2 regions of the Rhizobium sp. BK181 genome follow, and region 2 is predicted to be linked to the other one. Evidence: predicted binding sites of a transcription regulator. Region 2 holds the regulator's gene; the other holds the start of a gene.
What was found. The regulator PhoB, encoded in region 2, activates phosphate uptake and scavenging genes when phosphate is short. The targets are predictions, from matches to a motif close to TGTCATNNANCTGTCAT.

Region 1: the regulator PhoB is predicted to act here: its motif matches at 1,799-1,815, upstream of FHT77_RS24880 (UDP-2,3-diacylglucosamine diphosphatase).

What each region holds. Positions count from the first base shown of each region.
Region 1 covers NZ_JACHZA010000015.1:109,359-113,547, reverse strand. The annotation lists gene FHT77_RS24885 (NADP-dependent malic enzyme) at 1-1,636, opposite strand, end outside; gene FHT77_RS24880 (UDP-2,3-diacylglucosamine diphosphatase) at 1,863-2,687, shown strand; gene FHT77_RS24875 (MFS transporter) at 2,848-4,068, shown strand; gene dgcA (N-acetyl-D-Glu racemase DgcA) at 4,020-4,189, opposite strand, start outside.
Region 2 covers NZ_JACHZA010000001.1:980,864-985,052, reverse strand. The annotation lists gene pstA (phosphate ABC transporter permease PstA) at 1-556, shown strand, start outside; gene pstB (phosphate ABC transporter ATP-binding protein PstB) at 571-1,386, shown strand; gene phoU (phosphate signaling complex protein PhoU) at 1,430-2,143, shown strand; gene phoB (phosphate regulon transcriptional regulator PhoB) at 2,180-2,863, shown strand; gene FHT77_RS04990 (GcrA family cell cycle regulator) at 2,947-3,480, opposite strand; gene FHT77_RS04985 (aspartate aminotransferase family protein) at 3,909-4,189, shown strand, end outside.

The DNA.
Region 1 (4,189 bases), on a different contig from region 2:
GAACGATCGTGCGGGCGGCCTCCGGAATGACCCCACGGCGTCCGACCAGCGAGAAGTAGAGATCGACATACTCGCGGAAGCGCGGGTCGTCTTCCGGGTTGATGACGGCGAAATCCGAAAGCGGCCTGATGCGCAGGCCGTAGCGCTGCAGGCGCGTTTCGATGACCGACGGGCGGCCGATCAGGATCGGCTCGGCAATCCCTTCCTCAAGCAGAACCTGCGCGGCGCGCAGGACGCGCTCGTCTTCACCTTCGGAGAAGATTACCCGCTTGCGCTCGGCATTCTTCGCGGCGGCAAAGATCGGCTTCATGATGAAGCCCGAACGGAAGACGAAGCGGTTAAGCTGGTCGAGGTAGGCGTCGAAATCCGCGATCGGACGCAACGCGACGCCGCTTTCGGCCGCGGCCTTTGCGACTGCAGGGGCGATGCGCAGGATCAGGCGCGGGTCGAAGGGCGAGGGGATCAGGTAGTTGGGGCCAAAGACAGGAGTTTCGCCCGAATACGCACGGGCGGCGACGTCGGATGGTTCCTCGCGCGCCAATGCCGCGATGGCGCGCACGGCGGCCATCTTCATTTCCTCGTTGATCGTGACTGCGCCGCAATCCAACGCACCGCGGAAGATATAGGGGAAGCAGAGAACGTTGTTCACCTGGTTCGGGAAATCGGAACGACCAGTGCAGATCATCGCATCGGGACGCGCTGCCCGGGCGAGATCGGGCATGATCTCCGGCGTCGGATTGGCGAGCGCCATGATCAGTGGGTTTTCGGCCATCTGCGCCAGCAGTTCCGGCTTCAGCACGCCGGCTGCGGAAAGGCCAAGGAAAACATCGGCCCCACTGATGTTTTCGGCAAGCGTGCGGGTGTCGCTTTTCTGGGCGTAAACGCTCTTCCATTCGTCCATCAGTTCGGTGCGGCCCTCGTAGACCAAACCTTCGATGTCGTGGACCCAGATATTTTCGCGCTTGGCGCCCAGCGTAACGAGCAGATTGAGGCAGGCAAGGGCGGCAGCGCCAGCGCCGGAGGCAACGATCTTGACCTCGTCGATCTTCTTGTTCGCCAGTTCGAGGCCATTGAGGATCGCCGCGGCGACGATGATGGCAGTGCCGTGCTGGTCATCGTGGAAAACCGGGATCTTCATGGTCTCGCGAAGGCGGCGCTCGATCTCGAAACATTCCGGCGCCTTGATATCCTCGAGATTAATGCCGCCGAAGGTCGGCTCGAGCGAGGCTACCGTCGAAACCATCTGATCGACGCTCGATGCCTCGACTTCGATGTCGAAGACGTCAATGTTGGCGAATTTCTTAAAGAGGACGGCCTTGCCTTCCATGACCGGCTTTGAGGCGAGCGGGCCGATATTGCCGAGCCCGAGAACGGCGGTGCCGTTGGATATGACCGCTACGAGATTGGCGCGCGACGTGTAGTCGGCGGCCGTCTCCGGATTGTCGCGGATTGCGAGACAGGGTGCTGCAACACCGGGGGAATAGGCCAATGCCAGGTCGCGCTGGTTGCCAAGCGGCTTGATCGCCTGGATCTCGAGCTTGCCCGGACGCGGATAGCGATGGAAATAGAGCGCCTGCTCATCGAGGCTTCCACCTACCAAATTCTTTTCCGTCTTGGACTTTTCGTGATGATCCATCATCGCCTCCGGGCTGCCGCATGCTGTCTTGAAGTGTTTTCAATACATCAAACGGCATGGCGGAACAGTCGGAATTTCCATCGAAATGCGAAAACAACGCGAATCTCTCCTGACATCCGCGCAGGTCGACAGGAGCCGGGAAAATCAACCGGGAAAGCGGCATGTCATCTTCCTGAAACACGACTCTGGTTTTGGAGAGGCAGGTGAACGATGGGACACGAGCAGGATGCTTGTGAGGGACAACATGGATACGCGGCACTTCCGTACGCTTTTCATTTCCGATGTGCATCTCGGCTCCAAAGCCGCGAAGGTGGACTTCCTGTTGGATTTTCTCAAGCATCACGACGCGGACACGATCTTTCTTGTCGGCGATATCGTCGATGGTTGGCGGCTGAAGCGAAGCTGGTACTGGCCGCAGGATTGCAACGACGTGGTGCAGAAGCTGCTGCGCAAGGCGCGCAAGGGCACGCGGGTTATCTATATCCCGGGCAATCACGACGAATTCCTCCGTGACTTTCCAGGCACCCATTTCGGCGGCATCGAGGTTGCCGAGCGGATGATGCACGAAACGGCCGACGGCAAGAAATACCTGGTCCTGCATGGCGACGAGTTCGACGTCGTCGTCCGCAATGCGCGCCTTCTCGCCTATCTCGGCGACTGGGCTTACGACATGGCGATCATGATCAACATCGGCCTGGCAGCGATCCGCCGCAAGATGGGTATGCCCTACTGGTCGTTTTCGGCGTGGGCCAAGCTGCAGGTCAAGCACGCTGTCAATTTCATAGGCGAGTTCCAGCGCGTCGTCGCCGACGAAGCCCGCAAGCATGGCGCAGACGGGGTGATCTGCGGTCACATCCATCATGCCGTGATGGAGGACATGGATGGCATCCGCTATATCAATACTGGCGACTGGGTCGAAAGCTGCACGGCGATCGCCGAACATCAGGATGGCACCTTCGAATTGATCGAGTGGCGTTCAATGAGCGGAATACAGCCAATCCCGATGGCTATCGGTCACCGCGAAAAGGAAGTCGCGCCGCAGGCTGCCTAGTCGCGGCCTTTGCTCCCGCAATTCACAGTATGAATTTAGCCCGTTGTGTCTTTGCGACAGGCCCTATTTATTTTCTAAAACGTTTTCGATGGGCAAGTTCTTGCCATAGTCGCCCTTAGGTTGACGTGCTAGGCAGCGTTCAGTTTCCTGCAGGTCCATCATGATTCCCGCTCAAAATCCTCCGGCAAGTGAGGGCGCGCCACCGCGCTTTCGGCTTCTCAGTGCCTTGTCTTACTGTGCACCTTTGCTTGTCAATGGCGTTGCCTTGCCCTTCTTCCCGATGTGGCTTGCGCTGCACGAGTTCAACGATCATCAGATCGGCGTCATCCTGGCAGTGCCGATGGTCGTACGCGTGCTCGTTGCACCTATTGTCGCCATGTATGCCGACCGCATGAAGGAGCGGGCGGATGTATTGCTGTTTTCCGGAAGCCTGTCGCTGCTGACGGCGATTGCGCTTTACTGGACAAATACGTTCTGGCCAGTGCTGATCGTCTATACCATCCAGGGCGCGACTTTTGCCTGTTACGTCCCGGTCGTGGAATCGATCGTGATCTCGGGTGTAAGGCGCTGGGGGCTGGACTACGGGTCGATGCGGGTTTGGGGCTCGATCGCGTTTATTGTGTCCACCCTGATTGGCGGGCAGTTGATTGGGCATTGGGGCGGAGAGATGGTGCTGCCCGTGATGACCTTTGGTTTCGTCACGACAGTGGTCATGGCGATCTATTGTCCGCGGATTGGTCCGACACGCAGACGTGGCACGCCTGTCGATATTTCGGCGGCGACCGGGAGTTCGTTGCGTCAACCGCATCTGCTGGCCTTGCTGATCGGAGTCGCCATCCAGCAATCGAGCCACGCGGTTCTGCAGGCTTTTGCGTCGCTCTACTGGCGTGAACTCGGTTTTTCCGGCACGCAGATCGCCGTGCTGTGGAGCGCCGGTGTCGCGGCCGAGGTGACGGTGTTCTTTCTCTCGCGCCGGCTGAACCGTCGGTTCAGCGCCTGGACCTTGATCCGCTTCGGTGCGGCCGTCAGCGTCTGCCGCTGGATACTGTTTCCGATGCACTGGGGCTTCTGGGGCTTCTTTCTGCTCCAGTGCATGCATTCCTGCACTTATGCGTTCGTGCATACCGGCGTGCAACGACGGATCGTTGCCACCGTCCAGGAGACCCAGGAATCGTCGGCCCAGGGCGCCTATTTCTTCTACAACGGCATGTTCCTGGGGCTGATGACAATTGCCTCCGGCTACCTCTACGCCTGGCTCGGCCTCGCCAGCTATTACGTCATGGCAGTGGTCGCCCTAATGGGCCTCTGTCTTGTAGTCGCGGCTTATTATCTTCAGCCCCAGAGGGTGATCTCCGGCGGCCAGACGAGCGAGGCCGTGTAGCGCAAACCCGGGTCGCGGTCTCGAGCGAGAAGCAGCGGCCCGTCAAGGTCAACGAACTCGGCATCCTGCGCCAGCAGCACGGCAGGCGCCATTGCCAGTGACGTGCCGACCATGCAGCCGA
Region 2 (4,189 bases):
GACCGACCTGATCGAGGTCAACATCAACAATCTCGCGGCTGTTCCCTCGATCGTCTACGGCCTGCTCGGTCTTGCCGTCTTCATCAACTTCGCAGGCCTGCCGCGTTCCGCGTCGCTGGTCGGCGGTCTGGTGCTGTCGCTGATGACTCTTCCGACGATCATCATCGCGACGCGCGCAGCGCTCCGCGCCGTGCCGCCGTCAATCCGCGCGGCTGCCCTTGGTCTCGGTGCCTCGAAGATGCAGATGGTGTTCCACCACGTCCTGCCGCTCGCGATGCCCGGCATCCTGACCGGCACGATCATCGGCCTGGCACATGCACTCGGCGAGACGGCTCCGCTGCTCTTGATCGGCATGGTCGCCTTCGTCGCCAACGCACCGGCAACGCCGATGGAGCCTTCGACAGCCCTGCCGGTCCAGGTCTACATGTGGGCCAACGAAGCCGAGCGTGCCTTCGTCGAGCGCACATCGGGTGCCATCATCGTCCTGCTCCTGTTCCTGGTCGTCATGAACTTCGGAGCCATTCTCTTGCGTCGTCGCTTTGAGCGCCGCTGGTAAACGGAGTAGACATTATGAACATGTTGACGGAAGCAGCAGTTGAGAAGGCGCTGGATCAGAAGATGAATACCGTTCCCTATAAGATGATCGGCCAGGACGTCTCGGTTTACTACGGCGAAAAGCGTGCGCTTTTCGATGTGAAGCTAAACATTCGCGAAAACACGGTGACAGCATTGATCGGCCCGTCCGGTTGCGGCAAGTCCACCTTCCTGCGCAGCCTGAACCGCATGAACGACACGATCGATGGTTGCCGGGTTACCGGCAAGATCACGCTCGATGGTGACGATATCTACGATCCGGATATCGATGTCGTGGAACTCCGCGCTCGCGTCGGCATGGTGTTCCAGAAGCCGAACCCGTTCCCGAAGACGATCTATGAGAACGTCGCCTACGGCCCGCGCATCCATGGTCTTGCCAAGTCGAAGGCCGACATGGACCAGATCGTCGAGGTCAGCCTGCAGCGCGCCGGTCTGTGGAACGAGGTGAAGGATCGCGTTCATGAAGCCGGCACCGGCCTTTCCGGTGGTCAGCAGCAACGTCTCTGCATCGCCCGCGCCGTTGCCGTCAGCCCGGAAGTGATCCTGATGGACGAGCCGTGCTCGGCTCTCGATCCGATCGCCACGGCAAAGGTCGAGGAGCTGATCCACGAGCTTCGCGAAAACTACACGATCGTCATCGTGACGCACTCGATGCAGCAGGCCGCCCGCGTTTCGCAGCGCACGGCGATGTTCCACCTCGGCAATCTCGTCGAGGAGAACGACACCGACAAGATGTTCACCAACCCGGACGACCCGCGCACCCAGGACTACATCATGGGTCGCTTCGGTTGATCGCCGGCGTCGGTAACCCTCACCATATTCAAGGATGAGCCCTATGGCATCGACACATATCTTTTCTGCCTACGACGACGATCTGAAGTTCCTGTCCCGCCGTATCTCGGAAATGGGCGGCCTGGCCGAGCAGATGGTCTCGGATGCGGTTCGCGCCCTCGTCAACGGCGACACGGCTCTGGCCCAGAAGGTCATCTCCGACGACGTGATCCTCGATCACGCCGAACGCGAGGTTGGTGACAAGGCGATCGTTACGATCGCCCGCCGCCAGCCGATGGCCGCCGATCTTCGCGAAATCATGGGCTCGATCCGCATTGCGGCTGACCTCGAGCGCGTCGGCGATCTTGGCAAGAACACCGCCAAGCGCGTCATTGCCGTCCAGAGCGCCGGCGTGCCGCGCAGGCTCGCTCGCGGCCTCGAGCATCTCTCCGAACTGGCACTCGTCCAGCTCAAGGAAGTGCTCGACGTCTACACGAGCCGGGCCGCCGACAAGGCAAAGTCGATCCGCGAACGCGACGAGGAAATCGACGCGATGTATACCTCGCTGTTTCGCGAGATGCTCACCTACATGATGGAAGATCCGCGCAACATCACCAGCTGCACGCATCTTCTGTTCTGCGCCAAGAACATCGAGCGTATCGGCGACCACGCGACCAACATTGCCGAAACCATCTATTACATGGCCACCGGTGCCCAGCCGGAAGGCGAACGTCCGAAGGACGATACCGCCAACACCGTCGGCGCCGTCACGGAATAATCGTTCCGCGACCGTGCCCCCAGGAGACCGAAACGAATGATACCCAAAGTAGCTGTCGTTGAAGATGAAGAAGCGCTGAGCGTGCTTCTTCGCTATAACCTTGAAGCTGAAGGCTTCGAGGTCGATACCATCCTGCGCGGCGACGAGGCCGAGATCCGGCTGCAGGAACGCACGCCGGACCTGCTGATCCTCGATTGGATGCTCCCGGGCGTGTCGGGCATCGAACTCTGCCGCCGCCTGCGCATGCGGCCGGAAACCGAGCGCCTGCCGATCATCATGCTGACAGCGCGCGGCGAGGAAAGCGAACGCGTTCGCGGCCTCTCCACCGGCGCCGATGACTACGTCGTCAAACCGTTCTCGACGCCGGAGCTTGTCGCCCGCGTCAAGGCCATGCTGCGTCGTGCCAAGCCCGAGGTACTCTCGACGCTCTTGAAGTGCGGCGACATCGAGCTCGACCGCGAGACGCACCGCGTTCATCGCAAGAGCCGCGAAGTTCGCCTCGGCCCGACCGAGTTCCGTCTCCTCGAGTTCCTGATGGCGTCACCGGGGCGCGTTTTCTCGCGTTCGCAGTTGCTCGACGGCGTTTGGGGTCACGACATCTATGTCGATGAGCGTACTGTCGACGTGCACGTTGGCCGCCTGCGCAAGGCGCTGAACTTCTCCAACATGCAGGACGTCATCCGCACCGTGCGTGGTGCCGGATACTCCATGGAAGCCTGAGGCTTCCCTCGACCTCCATACTGCTTCAACGAAAAACGGGCCCGCGAGGGCCCGTTTTCTTGTGTCCTTATCCGGCTTCCGGGTCAGGCGACCCGGTTGGCTGCCTTGCGGCGCTCGTTGACCGGCTGGTACGCCATACGCTGGTGGTACGTGCAATACGGGGAATTATCCGGAGATTCGCAGCCGCAGAAGTGGAAGTCGTCCTTCAGCGGATCACCGACCGGCCACTTGCAGGTGCGTTCGGTCAGTTCCGTCAGGCCGAGGCGGCGGGAAATCGGAACGACCACGTTTGCGGCCGGGCGGAAGCTGACTTGCTCGATAGCATCGATTTCGATCTCTTCCTTGAGCATCGTCGCACCCTGCTGGCGGGTGACGGTGCGCGTGGTGACGCGAGATGCATAGTTCGGAGCGCGCGGCGCGGATGTGGTGCGCTTGGGCGTTCTGACAGTTGTCGTCGAGCCTCCGGCCTTGGCTCGGCCGGGCAAACTCAAACGGTGGACTTTGCCGATGACGGCATTGCGACTTACACCGCCAAGTTGTGCTGCGATCTGGCTGGCGCTAAGGCCCTCGGACCAAAGCTTCTTCAGTTTTTCAACGCGCTCGTCTGTCCAGTTCATGCCCCTGTCTCCGCCTTATTAGCGTTGGTGTAGGCAGAATCCTTCACCGTTGCCCCGGACGTATCCGAGGCAAGAAACGCTTGCTCGATTTTGGTGACTAGTTCCGCCGCATGCAGTCTAGTAATTGAGTTTTAACCTAGTGTGAGGCTGACTCTGTGACAAGAGTCGGTTGAATCCCGGCGAATCGAATTTCAAGTTTTCCCCAACTTGCTGGACGGGAGAGTCATTTCTGCAACATTAGTTGTTGATAGGTCCTGCGGCCTCAGATGGCTGCTTGACGCATGTTGCAAAGCCTCAGTTTTGTTGACATCGCAGTGCGAAAAGTAAATAGTGCTGCTCGCCGCCGAAAGGCGGCATTTTTAATTTTCCGGACCTGCTTTCCTTAGCCGGAATCCGGCCACTGGTAATCAATGACAGGAGATCGCGCCATGGCTGAAGCCGCGCTTTACGATACCTACTCTCGTGCCCCGCTGCGGTTCGAGCGAGGCGAGGGCGTGTGGCTGATCACCGAAACGGGCGAGCGATATCTTGATTTCGGCGCGGGCGTTGCTGTCACCTCTGTCGGTCACGGCCATCCGCACGTGGTGGGGGCGTTGAAGGAGCAGGCAGACAAGGTCTGGCACCTTTCCAATATCTATGAGATCCCCGGTCAGGAGACGCTCGCGAAGCGGCTGACCGAGGCGACATTCGCCGACAAGGTGTTCTTCAC